2 regions of the Paenalcaligenes sp. Me52 genome follow, and region 2 is predicted to be linked to the other one. Evidence: predicted binding sites of a transcription regulator. Region 2 holds the regulator's gene; the other holds the start of a gene.
What was found. The regulator FliA, encoded in region 2, starts transcription of late flagellar genes. The targets are predictions, from matches to a motif close to CTAAAGTTTNNNNNNNNNNNGCCGNTA.
Positions count from the first base shown of each region.

Region 1: a site for FliA is predicted at 3,626-3,652, ahead of ACLO87_RS05920 (FliC/FljB family flagellin). Genes of this name have one in related genera too.

Region 1 is NZ_JBKQFO010000001.1:1,255,961-1,263,051, forward strand. It holds gene ACLO87_RS05905 (tripartite tricarboxylate transporter permease) at 1-1,166, shown strand, start outside; gene ACLO87_RS05910 (hydroxymethylglutaryl-CoA lyase) at 1,168-2,064, shown strand; gene ACLO87_RS05915 (AmiS/UreI family transporter) at 2,317-2,850, shown strand; gene ACLO87_RS05920 (FliC/FljB family flagellin) at 3,778-5,043, shown strand; gene ACLO87_RS05925 (P-loop NTPase family protein) at 5,219-5,761, opposite strand; gene ACLO87_RS05930 (NAD(P)/FAD-dependent oxidoreductase) at 5,923-6,966, shown strand; gene ACLO87_RS05935 (pyrimidine dimer DNA glycosylase/endonuclease V) at 7,050-7,091, opposite strand, start outside.
Region 2 is NZ_JBKQFO010000001.1:2,235,750-2,242,840, reverse strand. It holds gene fliD (flagellar filament capping protein FliD) at 1-1,221, opposite strand, end outside; gene ACLO87_RS10590 (flagellar protein FlaG) at 1,321-1,740, opposite strand; gene ACLO87_RS10585 (RNA polymerase sigma factor FliA) at 1,981-2,742, shown strand; gene mltB (lytic murein transglycosylase B) at 2,756-3,919, opposite strand; gene ACLO87_RS10575 (electron transfer flavoprotein subunit beta/FixA family protein) at 4,152-4,901, shown strand; gene ACLO87_RS10570 (electron transfer flavoprotein subunit alpha/FixB family protein) at 4,905-5,834, shown strand; gene ACLO87_RS10565 (peroxiredoxin) at 6,036-6,677, shown strand; gene ACLO87_RS10560 (hypothetical protein) at 6,811-7,026, shown strand; gene ACLO87_RS10555 (lipoate--protein ligase family protein) at 7,031-7,091, opposite strand, start outside.

The sequences.
Region 1 (7,091 bases), 980 kb from region 2:
CGGCGTTGCTGGGTATTCCTGGCGATACCTTGGCAACACCGCTGGTATCGGATGCCAATGCCATGCGTCAGTTGGGGGCTCCGCACATTGCGTTGCGTAAGATGATTTCAGGGGCGATTATCTCAGCCTTCATCGCTGTGCCTAGCGCCATGCTGTTTGCATCCTTGTTGGCACCCTTTGGCGGCACCATCACCAAATTCGCTCCTTGGATTTTTGCCTTTGCGGCCATTCTGATTACATGGTTCTCACCAGGTAAAATAGCCTCCACCATGCTGTTGATCCCCTTTGTGTGCTTGATCATTGCACTACAAAGTTTCACTGCAAAATTCGACGTTAAATTGTCGGTGAGCTACTTCTTGGGTATTGCGATTGGTCCACTGATTGCAGATTTGTTCACTGTGTTTTCACCCCAAGGTAAAAAACACATGCGTCGTGATCGCGTGAACCAGTTGTCTATCGCACCAGAACTGAAAAGCTGGGATGGTTACTTCCCTAGCCCATTCAAAGTGCTGGATAAACAGCAAATCAAATGGACAGGTATTACCTCAGTCATTTCCAGTGCGACCTTTGTGTTCAGCCCTGTGGCCATGACGGTAGCTCTGGGTGAGTTTGTGGCATCGCGCTTCAAACAAATCTACCAACGTTTAACCACCAGCTTGGCTGTTAAAAACGGTGTGACCGAGTCCACCTATATTGCCGAAGCGCTGATTCCGCTGGTTGCCTTCGGTTTGCCACTAAGCCCAGTAGCGGCTGGCCCTGCAGCACCCTTGTTTAACGCACCACCGGTATACACCGTTGGGGGCGATGGCGTAGAGCCGTTTAACTTGCACAACTTGTTAAGCCAATGGGAGTTCCTAGGCTACGGCATGTTGTCGGTGTTGATCGCGGCGATTGTGGCCTACCCATTTGCCATGAACTATGCTCGTCGTGCGGCGTTGTTCGTGTCCAAGCGCATTAGCCATGAAGCCATTATTGCTACCTTTGTTGGCCTGATTGTGGTCATCAGTTTGTGGGAAGGTGGTATTCTTGGTCTGTTGGTTATTCTGACCATGGGTCTAGTGGGCGGCATGCTATCACGCCATTTTGGCTTTAATACTGGCTGCCAGTTCATGGGTTACTACATGGCGATTTTGACAGTTCCGGCTTTATTGGCATTGGTAGGATGAGATGAGCGATACATACGTTAGACTCACTGAAGTGGGCGCGAGAGACGGCTTGCAAAACGAGAAAGCCGTCATCACCTTGGAACAACGACTGACCTTTCTAGAGCATCTAGTAGAGTGCGGTTTTCCAGCTATAGAAGTGGGCGCGTGTGTGTCGCCTAAGTGGGTGCCACAAATGGCACAAAGCGATGAACTATACCAACGGCTGGTAAAGCCCGAAGGTATAGACTTCAGCTTGCTTACACCCAATCAAAAAGGCTTTGAGGCAGCGGTAGCCGTGCAATGTAAAGAGGTGTCTATCTTTACAGCGGCTTCCGAGAGCTTTGTACAAAAGAACATCAACAGCACCATTGAAGACAGCTTGGCGCGTTTTGCAGATATCGCTGCACAAGCCAAAGAGCTGGGCATCAAAGTGCGTGGTTATGTCTCTACCATTGTGGACTGCCCTTACGATGGCCCAACCGACCCAGCCAAAGTCGCTTACGTGGCTAAAAAACTGTACGACATGGGTTGCTACGAAGTGTCGCTGGGTGACACCATCGGTACGGGTACGCCAGAACGCATTCGTACAGTCTTAAAGCACTGTAGTGATGTGATCCCCGTCGCTGCCTTAGCTGGTCATTACCACGACACCTACGGCATGGCGATTGCGAACATCTATGCGTCGCTAGACTTAGGTTTGCGTAGCTTTGATGCTTCTGTCGCTGGCTTGGGCGGTTGCCCCTATGCCAAAGGCGCATCCGGCAACGTGGCGACTGAAGATGTGGTGTATTTGTTAGAAGGCTTAGGTCTACAAACCGGCGTTAACAAAGAAGCCATGCTCAGAGCAGGGCAGTACATTAGCCAAGTGTTGGGGCGCCAAAACCAGTCCCGATTTGTACAGGCAACCTGCTCCGCATAAGCTAGTATTCTGTTTGCAGTACAAGAAGGTCCACAACAATGTTGTGGGCTTTTTTTGTTTGTAAAAGTCAATCTGTGAATGCTGATAGGTAGCCAAGGGAATCCCTTATACCGAAAGTGTAGTTTTGCTCGTAGCATCATGCCGGAAAGAGAAAGTCGCGGTTTCACCGCAGGGCACATGCTTTACCCAAACCTTGGTGTTGAGGCAGACGTATTTACATTAACCAGCAATAAAGACCTTAAGGATGCTGCCATGCTGCAATTCTATTTAGTATTTGTAGGCATTACGTTGTTCGTGAACGGTGTACGGATCTATAACAGTTACGCTGCGGATACGAGCAAACATATAGGCATTAAAGATGCCGCCGTGGTGAATCTATTTACCGGCATTATGGGTGTGGTGTTGCTGACAGTCATGGTGGTGCGTTCAACCACCACAGGAGATAGCCTAGCACCGGCTGCTTATTCGGGATTGTTTGTGTTGACCTATATCTGGTTGGCCATTAATGCGTTTACGGGGGCAGACGGTAAAGCGTTTGGCTGGTTCTGTCTATTGGTGCCATTTATCGGTATCCCTGTAGCCATTTTGACCTTCTTGTCGGCGGTGACGGGCTTTGATTATTGGATGGTGTTTAGCTGGCTGGCCTGGTCAGTGCTGTGGTTCATGTTCTTTTTGCTGTTAGTGTGCCAGTTGCCTATAGGTAGGTTGACCGGTGTAGTTACTGCAGCGCAAGGGATTACGACGGCGTTGATGCCTGCGTTGTTGAACTTCTGGGGCATTATTTAAGGGTAGGGTGTTCAGGTTGGCTACGCGGGGAAGTTGAGAGAGTCGACTTCCCCGTTTTGTTTTTTATGATGTTCATGTGGCAGCTCATCGAGGTGAGAGTGCTGTTGTTATAGGCTCTCTATAGCAAGAGGAAGCAGTCTACGTTGAGAGTGAAAGCCCGCTTATTAACGACTGTCTGCCGTAGCCTTAGGCTGCGAAAGTATTTTTTAATTTGTACACCAAATAAAAAAAATACTTCCCTCCGCCTTCCCTTCATGGCTTGCCACGAGCTTTAGATAGGTCGCTACTGGGGGTGAAGTGTATTTCTGTAGTAGAGACATGAGGAGGGGGGGCGTTGTAACTGTTAGCGCCCCTAGTTAGAGCTGATGGAAAGCCCTCTTGAGTAGTGCTGCATAGGGCCTCACGCAAGAATGCCCAACTCTCGACGTTAGTAAGCCCATATGTAGCGACTCATACAAAGAGCATCGTTCTCAAGAAAGGGCAGTAAATCTATCAGTATCAGCATCATCGGGGGACGGAGAGGAAACTTTTTTGATTTGGTGTCTCAAATCACAAAAAGTATTCCTGCAGTCCCCTAGCGTGTGCGATGAATATGACAGCAGCCTCGGTCTTCCCAGAGCAGAGCCCCATTGTAGGAATGCTCCTAAAGTGGCTAGGAATTTTTCAGCAGCACTTAAGAAAAAAAAACGGCTGCCGTTATCACAACAGCAACGTGCTCAGGCTGGGTTTTAACAGGTTGATCACGTGATGGGAGCAAAAATTTTTGTGATGCCCCCTAAAGCTTTAGTGATGTATGTCGTAAACAAGTTAATACAGGAAATAGCGCAGCACCCACCACTACCGTGATGGTTAAGGCGCTACCTAACCAGGGCTTTCCTGATTAACTAGCAGTTAAGTGCTGCAATTTTCCTCAAACAGGAGTCATTCATGTCTGTTATTAATACTAACTACTTGGCGCTGGTTTCTCAGAACAACCTGACCAAATCCCAAAACTCCCTGGGCACCGCTATTGAGCGTTTGTCCTCCGGTCTGCGTATCAACAGCGCAAAAGACGACGCTGCTGGTCAAGCGATTGCTAACCGTTTCACCGCCAACATCAATGGTCTGACACAAGCGGCTCGTAACGCGAACGACGGTATCTCTATCGCTCAAACAACTGAAGGTTCGTTGAACGAAATCAACGAAAACTTGCAGCGTATCCGTACATTGACTGTACAAGCATCTACAGGTTCTAACTCTGATTCTGACTTGCAATCTATTCAGAATGAGATTAACGAACGCTTGAGCGAAATCAACCGTGTTTCCAAAGAAACTCAGTTCAACGGTAAGTATGTGTTGGGCGAAGATGCTTCTAAACTGACTGTACAAGTTGGTGCTAATGACAATGAAACTATTACTATCGATTTGAAGAAAATTGATAGTCATGAGTTGAATTTGGCTAACTTCAACGTTACTAAAAGCATTAGCACAGGTAAAGTTGATGCTACAGCAGCTACTACTGTAGCTGTTACTAAAGAAGTAGGCAGTCAAGTTGGTGCATTTGCATCTGATGCTGCTGACGTTGATGGCACAGGTAGCTTTGGCTCTTTGCTTCAAGATACTGCCGGTGATTATTTTGTCACTTACTCTGGTGGTAAGGATGCTGGCGTTGATGTTGCTGCTAAAACTTATGCTGTAACAGTAAAAGCAGATGGTTCTCTGGAACTGGGGGCAGAAACAGCACCTGCTGGCGCGACTAAAAGCACAAGCACTTATAGCGCGGATATTGCTCCTACAGGAGCAGATGCAGACAAATTGTTTGCATACAGTGGTTCAGGCCGTGATTACGTTATCAAAGAGGGCGACAAGTTCTTTGAAGCTAAATTGGATAACGAAGGCAAAGTTACTCGTGGTGCAGAGTTGAGTACAACTCCTACTACAGAAGATCCTTTGGCAACTCTTGACTCTGCGTTGCAGCAAGTTGACGATCTACGTAGCCACCTGGGTGCGATTCAAAACCGCTTCCAGTCCACTATCGCTAACCTGAACAACACTGTGAACAACTTGTCCGCAGCACGTTCACGTATCGAAGACGCAGACTACGCTGTTGAAGTGTCCAACATGACACGCTCACAGATTCTGCAACAAGCTGGTACTTCTGTGTTGGCTCAAGCTAACCAAGTTCCACAAACTGTTCTGTCCTTGCTGCGTTAATTTTAACGATAGCAATGCTGATCAGATGGGCAACTTAGGTTGCCCAGCAGTAAAAAGCCTCCAAGGTTTCTTGGAGGCTTTTTTGTATTCAGGATTCGCCCGCGGGAAAAGACGGTGTGGTGTTTCTCTTAGCGTAGCAGCGAGCAGATTATGAGTGAGATGAGGTGTACAAAGGTTACGTTGACTGAGTAGGGTGCGTTAGCCCCCATTCCTTGTAAATAGCCTGCAAATCGCGAGCACCATTGAGCAGCACTTTAGGCCCATTCCAATCCTGATAAAGCTGCTGATAACGCTTTCTATTTTTAGGCGTGGCAATCAGCAGATGTTTAATCATGCTCCACTTGATGCTGTCTTGAGCGCCCTCTAACGAGCCTATGTGTCCGGGTTCAAACAAGCATCGGCGTAGATATCTAGCTAGACTCAGCGCCGTAGAAACCTCCATCACAATGATCCCTGTAGCGCGATCTAAGCGTTGTGGCATGCTGACTGAGTAATTACCTTCCATGATCCAGCGGTCTGCTTCTATGGCTGCATCGTGCAAGGCCAGAAACTCGTAGGTGGGTCTAGGTACCCAGTTGCTGTGAGGTTGGTGATACAACTGATCCAGATGTGTCAGCGGAAGACTCTGTTGCTGGCTGATAGCAGCGGCTAACGTAGACTTTCCGCTGTTTGACGGGCCTATGATGCAGATGCGAGGGCCAAGCTGGGCAAGAGTCATGGAAGCAGTAAAAAGCAGCGAATGGTTGTGAGCGTATGAACAAACTACGAGGGCTGGCGGTAGATCAGCGTGAGCGTTATCTAAAGGGCGTTGACCGGATTCGGCGGGCTTTTTAGAATGCCAGCCTGATCGTTAATGATGACTACAAAGGAATACATAGCATGATACATCCAGCTCCAAAAGTTGTGGTGGTAGGTGGCGGGATTATGGGGGCTTGTATAGCGTGGAATCTGGCCAAAGCGGGTGCGAAGGTACTGGTGCTAGAGCAGCATGCAGAGCCAGCTAGAGGTGCCACGCAGTGGTCTTATGGTTGGGTAGGAACTGCTAGCGTGTTGCCTAGTGAGGGACCTCAGGCTTTTGCGCTTAAACAGACGGCCTTGCGTGAGTTTGCGGCATTGGAAAAAGAGTTAGGCGCATTGCCCTATGCGACACGTGGTGCTTTGGTCTGGGGTGAAAACGATGAAGAAACCCGCCAACTCGTGGCGGAGCAGCAGGCGGTGAGTGTCAACATGTCACTAGTAGGTCAAGATGCTATTCGTCAGTTAGAACCGCAGTTGGCTACTCTTCCTCAGTGCGCAGCTTGGGCTCCTGATGATTTTGCGATAGAGCCTATTATGCTGACTCAGCAGCTTTTAGATGCCGCTAAGGGGTTGGGTGCAGAGGTGCGATATAACGCGGTTGTAGAGCGTTTGCTGGTGCAAGGAGGCACTGTCGTAGGCGTTGTTACCCCGCAGGGTGACATTCAAGCTCAGGCTGTAGTGCTCGCCAATGGGGCTGCAGTCAAAACATTGCTAAGTGATGTGGGTGTGGATGCGCCAGTGTATGAGGCACCAGCCGTTTTGATGCGGTGGAAAACCGATAATGCCGGTGTACGCCACTTGGTGTGCGCTAATGACCTAGAGCTTAGACCTGATTTACAAGGGGGTATCGTCATTGCGACAGATTATCCAGAAGAAGGAGAGGCAGGTTTAGAGGCATTGGTGCAAACGGTCAAAGCACGATTGCAGCAGTTAATTACACCGGCTCCTAGTCTGGAGCTGCGCGGTATGGCCGGTGCGAGACGCCCTCTAGTAGAGGGCGGTATGCCTTATAGAAAGAAACTATCAAACCTTACCAATGTGTATACCTTGGTGGCGCATCCGGGCATTATTTTTTCACCGTATTTGGCTCGTTTGTCAGCAGAAGAGATAATAGAGGGTTTTTAGTTTTTAACTATGGTTATTTATAAAAAATGATATTTTAAATTCTATTATTTTTTATAACCATATTACTAATATTGCTATTGATTTTACTCTCTTGTTTTGCTGTTTTGTTTAGCTAAAGAGGCTCT
Region 2 (7,091 bases):
GATGTTTTTGGTAATGCTGTCGCTAGTCAGCGCCAATAAGCCATCTTTTTTCTTCAGGTAGGTTTCGGTGTTGTCTACTAAGCGCTGACCTATAGCTTTTTCACCAGTGAAAAGCTTAGCTACATCGCTGTAGTTTTCTTTAATTGCTTCGTCTAGTTTTTTCTGATCTAGCTCCATCACGCCAGTGCTGGGGTTGATCTTGATGCCTAGCTGAGACAGGTTGCGTACGTCACCATTGCTTAAGTTGTGGCTGATGGCTTCGCGCATATCTGCTTGCATTCGACGTGGCAGAGCTTCGCCGGTAAGGGCGCTACCTTGCTGTTTGTCTATGTCGAATTTGGTCTGTGCAGCGATGGTGCTGTTCAGATTGTTGTAGGCCGTCACAAACTCTTGGATCAGCTTGCTGGTGGCGGCGTCATCACGCGTAACGGCTACTCTGGAAGGTTTACCGTTTTCGCTGGCAGAGGTGGTTTGGTTTAGTGTAAGCGTAACGCCTTCAATCGCGTTTTCAACAGTGTTGCTTTGGCTAGTAATCGTAATGCCATCAATACTGAGTTCAGCATTTTGGGCAGCTCGAACAGTGAAGGAGTTAGTGTTGTTAGCGTCAAAGCCTAGAAAATCGTTTAGTTGATCGTTGTCTTTGACTTCGATTTTGCTAACAGAGTTCGCTGTACCTGTTTTGCTGGAGCTGATAACAAGGTGAGACTTACCGCCGTCATCGTTAATTAGGGTGGCACGTATGCCTAGTTTTGGATCGCTATTAATGGCTTGAACCATGCCTTCCATGGTATTTTCGAAACCATCAAGATCTACTTCGTGCGTATCACCGTTTTCCATGGTGACGCTGATTTTCCCACCTTCTTGATCGCTCAGAACTTTAGTGCGATCTTCGGTTTTAGTCAGACGTTGTGCCGTGGCAAGGTGTTTAACTTCTACATCATAGGAGCCCGCAATAGATTTGTTATTGGCGGTGACTTGTATGGCCTCGTTGGAGCTAGTGGCTTTGTAAGCACTGAACACAGCGGGGTCAGCCAGCTTCTTGCCTATGCCCTGTAGCGCATCTAGCGAGCTTTTGAGTTGGCTGTAGCCAGACAAACGCGCTTCAGCCGCTGATTTGCGGTCTTGAATAAGCGCCAGCGACATGTTTTCTACCTTGCGCAGGTCAGCCAGAATTTTGTCTACAGGTAGGCCTGAGCCTACACCAACGGATGAAATTGCCATGAATCGAGCTCCTTGTTCTGTATTGTGCCTGAGTCAGTCTGCTTACAAAGCGACTGTTAGCGTGCCTAAAGTTCCTTAGATCAATGGTTTCGCTACCATTTATGCCTTAGTGCTGATGCCTTTACCTTGGAATTGAGCAATCATTTTGGCGACTGCCATGACGGCCTCAGAGGGGACCGTGCGAATCACTTCGCCACTGTCGTTGTCCACGATAGAGAGCACGATGCGTTGTGTGTCAGGGTCTATGTCAAAGCGCAAGCCCGTAGACCATGCCTGCATATCTTGATTCAGCGTTTCTAGCGCTTTATCTAACGTGCTTTTTTCCCACTCAGACTCATAAGCTGTATGTTTGCCAAAAGGAGTGGGATGCTTATCGGCGGTGGACTTCTCTGTGGCCGCTGATTCAGTCACGGTTATCGCCGCATCAACCTCAGTAACGGCATCCGATTCCAGATTTTGCTGGGCGGAAGTTAACGCCGTGGAAGAAAGCGATAAGGAGTGTCCTGTAGGGTTGATCATGCGATGTCTCCGATCCGGGACGGTTAGCACAGGGCAAGCATGAAGGCTGCCAGTAAGGGTATAAGGAATCTATAAGGCTTAACGGATCGTAAAGAAGAATCTTTAGTAGCCTTTAAAGGGCAATAGCAGAGCTAATGATGCGAATAGGCGTGAAAATCAGCGTTTGATTCATAGACCTCAAATGTGGTGTAGGCCTGAGAATAGCTAAATTATGTGTAAGCATTTCCGGATCTATCACACATGACCGCTTCAGAAAACGCTTTGATCGAGAAGTACGCGCCGCTCGTAAGACGACAGGCGCTTCTGCTCGTGTCGCGTCTGCCGTCCAGCGTTGAACTGGATGATCTTATCCAAGCCGGTATGATTGGCTTGTTGGATGCCGTTAGGCGTTATCAGGTGATGGTAGAGGCGCAGTTTGAAACCTATGCCGTGACCCGTATACGCGGAGCCATGGTTGATGAGCTACGCAGTCAAGACTGGCTGCCTCGTAGTGTACGCACTAAAGCGCGCCAAATTGACAATGCAGTCACTGCGTTGCGCCAGCAATTAATGCGCGAACCATTAGAGTCTGAAATCGCTGAGCAGCTAGATCTCACCATAGATCAGTATTACCAACTGCTAGAAGAAGCCAGCGGTGTGCAAGTGCTGCATTATGAAGACTTGGCAAGACGAGAAGAGGGTACAGGCGACGCCTTGGAGTTCCTCTCCGGGGGCGCAAAGCCGTCTTCACCTTTGGAAAATCCGCTGCTGCAGCTAGAGTCCCAAGCGTTACGTGGTGCGTTGATATCAGCTATTGATCAGTTGCCAGAACGAGAAAAGCTACTGCTGTCGTTGCAGTTTGAGCAAGATCTGAATCAAAAAGAAATAGCGATGGTGATGGAAGTCACCGAGGGTAGGGTTTCGCAATTACGCAGTCAGGCTATTGCCCGTATTCGTGCGGCGCTGTCGCGAGAGCAATGGGAGTACTCACCAGGTAGTGTGGAGTACTCCGCATTGCTGTAATGCGGTCGCATTACTATTTTTTCATGGCCACTTCTAGCGCATTAGCCAGTTCTACTACAGACGCTGCATAAAAGTAGCTACGGTTGTAGTGGGTAATGGAAAAGAAGCTAGGGGTGGCAACGCGGTACTCAACGGTTCCGCGAGGCTCATCCACCAAATTCACAATACCCAACGGTACAGATGCCAATGCGCCGGGCACAGGCTGGCTAGGATATAGCGTGTTCCAGTTCAACGTGGCTTCTAGTCCGCCTGTGACCAAGCTACCTGGTTGTGCTGGTAGTGGTACATCTAAAAAGGCAGGTTGGCCGACTACCCAGCCATGTTCTAGCAAGAAGTTAGCAATAGAGGCACTGACATCGGCAATAGAATCATGCAGATTAATGTTGCCGTTGTTATCACCGTCTTTGGCGTAACGCAGCAAACTGCCGGGCATAAATTGTGGCAAACCCATGGCGCCAGCAAAAGATCCCTCAACCGCGCTGGCATCCAAGATGCCGGCTTGGTGTAGGTAAATCAGATCAGCCAGTTGGTTGCGAAAGAGTTCACCACGTTCTGGACGGCTATCGTCGGGGTAACTAAAGCCTAAGGTACTGAGCACCTCTAGTACATTGAAGTCGCCTGTGTATTTACCATACAAGGTTTCGACGCCAATGATGGCTACTAATATAGAAGCAGGCACACCATACTGCTGTTCAGCTTTAGCCAGAGTTTCAGCATGGTTACGCCAGAATGTGACCCCCTCGCGTATGCGAATGGGTTCTACAAAGCGGTTGCGGTAGGTTACCCAGCTTTTTTTGATGCGACCTTTGCTAGGAGCCATCAGTTTTGCTGCGGTGGCATTGTATTTAGCCTGTTGCAGTAGTGATGTAGTCAAAGCGACAGGAATTTGACGTTGTGCTTCTAAGGCTTGCGCCCATTCCAACGCCCAGGGCTGTAATGTGCCATCGGCGCGTACAGGAGGCTGGCGTCTGGCGGCACTGGAACTACCTGCATTCAAGTCTTCATAAATAACTAGCTCGCGGTGATCCGAGTTCACCGTGTTAGCGGGTGATGCGGGGGCGCTGACGCTAGAGGGCACTACAGCAGTATCCGTAGTAGGTGTTGAGTGCGGTGAGGCACAGCCCGTTAGTAGGGTAAGTAATAGGCAGCTTCGTAGAATAGTCACGGCGATAGGCATGATGGCGTTCCTTCAAGACCCACTATGTTACTGGTTTTGCGTGACTACTGTATATGCTGAAACCGTAAAAGTTCGGTACTGACATTGTGAGTAAAACTGCAGTCATTGTGATAATTTTGCAGTATAAGCGCTGCAGATTTAGGTATAGTGATAGGTTGGGTATGGTGATTTGCAATCACTCAAACTATGAGTGCCATTGAAATTTGTTTAAAAGTGTTTTGGAGATAACCGGATGAAAGTCTTGGTACCCGTGAAGCGCGTCGTTGATTACAATGTAAAAGTACGCGTGAAATCTGATCAAAGCGATGTAGATATCGCTAACGTCAAAATGTCGATGAACCCCTTTGACGAGATTGCTGTTGAAGAGGCTGTGCGTCTGAAAGAGCAGGGCGTGGTCAGTGAAGTGATTGCAGTGTCATGCGGTGTGACAGCTTGCCAAGAAACCTTGCGTACAGCGATGGCTATTGGTGCCGATCGCGCAATCTTGGTTGAAACCGATGCTGAACTGCAGCCTTTGGCCGTATCCAAACTGTTGAAAGCAGTAGTGGACAAAGAGCAGCCACAGCTGGTGATTCTGGGCAAACAAGCTATTGATGACGACGCTAACCAAACTGGCCAGATGCTGGCTGCTTTGTTGGATTGGCCACAAGCTACCTTTGCAAGCAAAGTAGAGTTGGCTGCTGATTCCGTGCAAGTAACGCGTGAAGTTGATGGCGGTCTGGAAACTCTGAAACTGAATTTGCCAGCGGTTATCACTACCGATTTGCGCTTGAATGAGCCGCGTTATGTCACGCTGCCAAACATCATGAAAGCGAAGAAAAAGCCTTTGGAAACCATCAAACCCGAAGAAGTTGGGGTTGATGTAAGCCCGCGCTTGAAGACACTGCAAGTCAGCGAGCCACCTGCACGTTCTGCAGGGGTGATCGTGGCAGATGTAGCTGCCTTGGTTGAGAAACTGAAAAACGAAGCAAAGGTGATCTAAGTCATGGCTATTCTTGTAATTGCAGAACACAACAACGAGAGCTTGAACGTTGCGACTCTGAATACGGTTGCAGCCGCAGCTAAGATTGGTGGCGATATTCACGTTTTGGTCGCTGGCCACAATGCTAAAGCTGCTGCTGATAGCGCAGCGAAGGTAGCTGGCGTAAGCAAAGTACTGTTGGCTGACGATGCTAGCTTGGCTGATGGCCTGGCTGAAAACGTGGCCGCACAAGTGCTGGCAGTGGCTGGTGATTACAGCCACATTCTGTTCCCAGCGACGTCTTCCGGTAAAAACGTTGCACCTCGCGTAGCAGCTAAACTGGATGTGGCACAGGTTTCCGACATCATTGCGGTAGAATCCGCTGACACGTTCAAACGTCCAATCTATGCAGGTAACGCGATTGCCACTGTGCAGTCCTTGGATGCTAAAAAAGTGATCACTGTGCGTACTACCGCATTTGATCCTCAAGCAGCCGAGGGTGGTTCCGCCGCCGTTGAAAGCGTAAGCGTTGCCGCTAACTCTGGTAAATCCCAATTTGTGGGTCGTGAAGTAGCGAAGAACGACAGACCTGAACTGACAGCAGCATCCATCGTGGTGACTGGTGGTCGCGGTATGGGTAGTGCTGACAACTTCAAACTGCTAGAGCCTTTGGCTGACAAACTGGGTGCTGCTATTGGTGCATCTCGTGCGGCAGTCGATGCGGGTTACGCTCCTAACGACTGGCAGGTGGGCCAAACTGGCAAGATCGTTGCTCCACAACTGTACGTGGCATTTGGAGTGTCTGGTGCGATTCAGCACTTGGCCGGTATGAAAGATTCCAAAGTCATCGTTGCGGTTAACAAAGATGCAGAAGCACCGATTTTCGGTGTGGCAGACTACGGTCTGGTGGCAGATTTGTTCACCGTACTGCCTGAGTTGGAGTCAGCACTGTAATCGTGCATTTCCATTTTATGCAGTAGAAAAAGCCCCACGAGTTATGTGGGGCTTTTTTGTTTTTGCTGCAAACAATGCCACTATAAGGTTATTTCTACTAGTTATTTGTATGTGCTTTTTAATGCTGGGAGAATATATTCATTCTAAGCCGCTGTAGGGCGACTTATTCATAGATTCATGAAAATGACCAAGGAGTGATTTATGGCTACATTGCGTTTGGGTGACATTGCCCCTGATTTTGAACAGGAATCTTCCGCTGGCAAGATTCGTTTCCATGAGTTCCTTGGCGATAGCTGGGGCGTATTGTTTTCCCATCCAGCAGACTTCACACCAGTCTGCACGACAGAGCTAGGTTACACCGCAAAATTGGCTGATGAATTCGCCAAGCGTGGTGTCAAAGTAATCGCTGTATCGGTGGATGGCAACGATTCCCACAAAGAGTGGATTGCTGACATTAACGAAACCCAGAAAACCACGGTGAATTTCCCTATTCTGGCTGATGAAGATCGTAAAGTTTCCGAGCTGTACGACATGATTCACCCTAACGCCAGCACAACCGTGACAGTGCGTTCAGTGTTCATTATTGATCCAGCCAAGAAAGTACGTTTGATCATCACATATCCTGCTAGCACAGGCCGTAATTTCAACGAAATTCTGCGTGTGATCGATTCTTTGCAACTGACAGACAATCACAGTGTGGCAACACCAGTGAACTGGGAAGATGGTCAAGACGTGATCATCGTGCCGTCACTGAAAGACCCAGAAGTGATTAAACAGAAGTTTCCTAAAGGCTATACGGAAGTGCGCCCTTACTTGCGTATTACCCCGCAGCCTAATAAGTAATACGTAGACGCTTGCTTGCTACGCAGTTCAGCCCTCTGTGGTGTTATACGCCACAGAGGGTTTTTTTATACTTGCCTCAATTGCTGTTAATCTATACAGTGCTGTATAAGTAAACAGTTAATTGAGGTGCGTTATGTCTTTCACTACGTATAGAGAACAACAGAGTCACAGCGTGTCATCCCATATGCGTTCTGCTGTTTTAGAGACTTCTTTCACTGCAGAGCAAAACTGCTATGTAACCGCTAAGCGTTCGCAGCGTTATTCCAAAGTACTGGATATCTGTTTGGTTGCCTTGTGGGGCGTATCTATTCCAGGTTTGATGTGGCTGGGTGCGTATAGCGGCCTATAAGCGTTTAGGGAACTAACGTCGTCCAGTCAGGGGTGCGGAATTTTTGGTCGGCTAGTTGTTCGGCA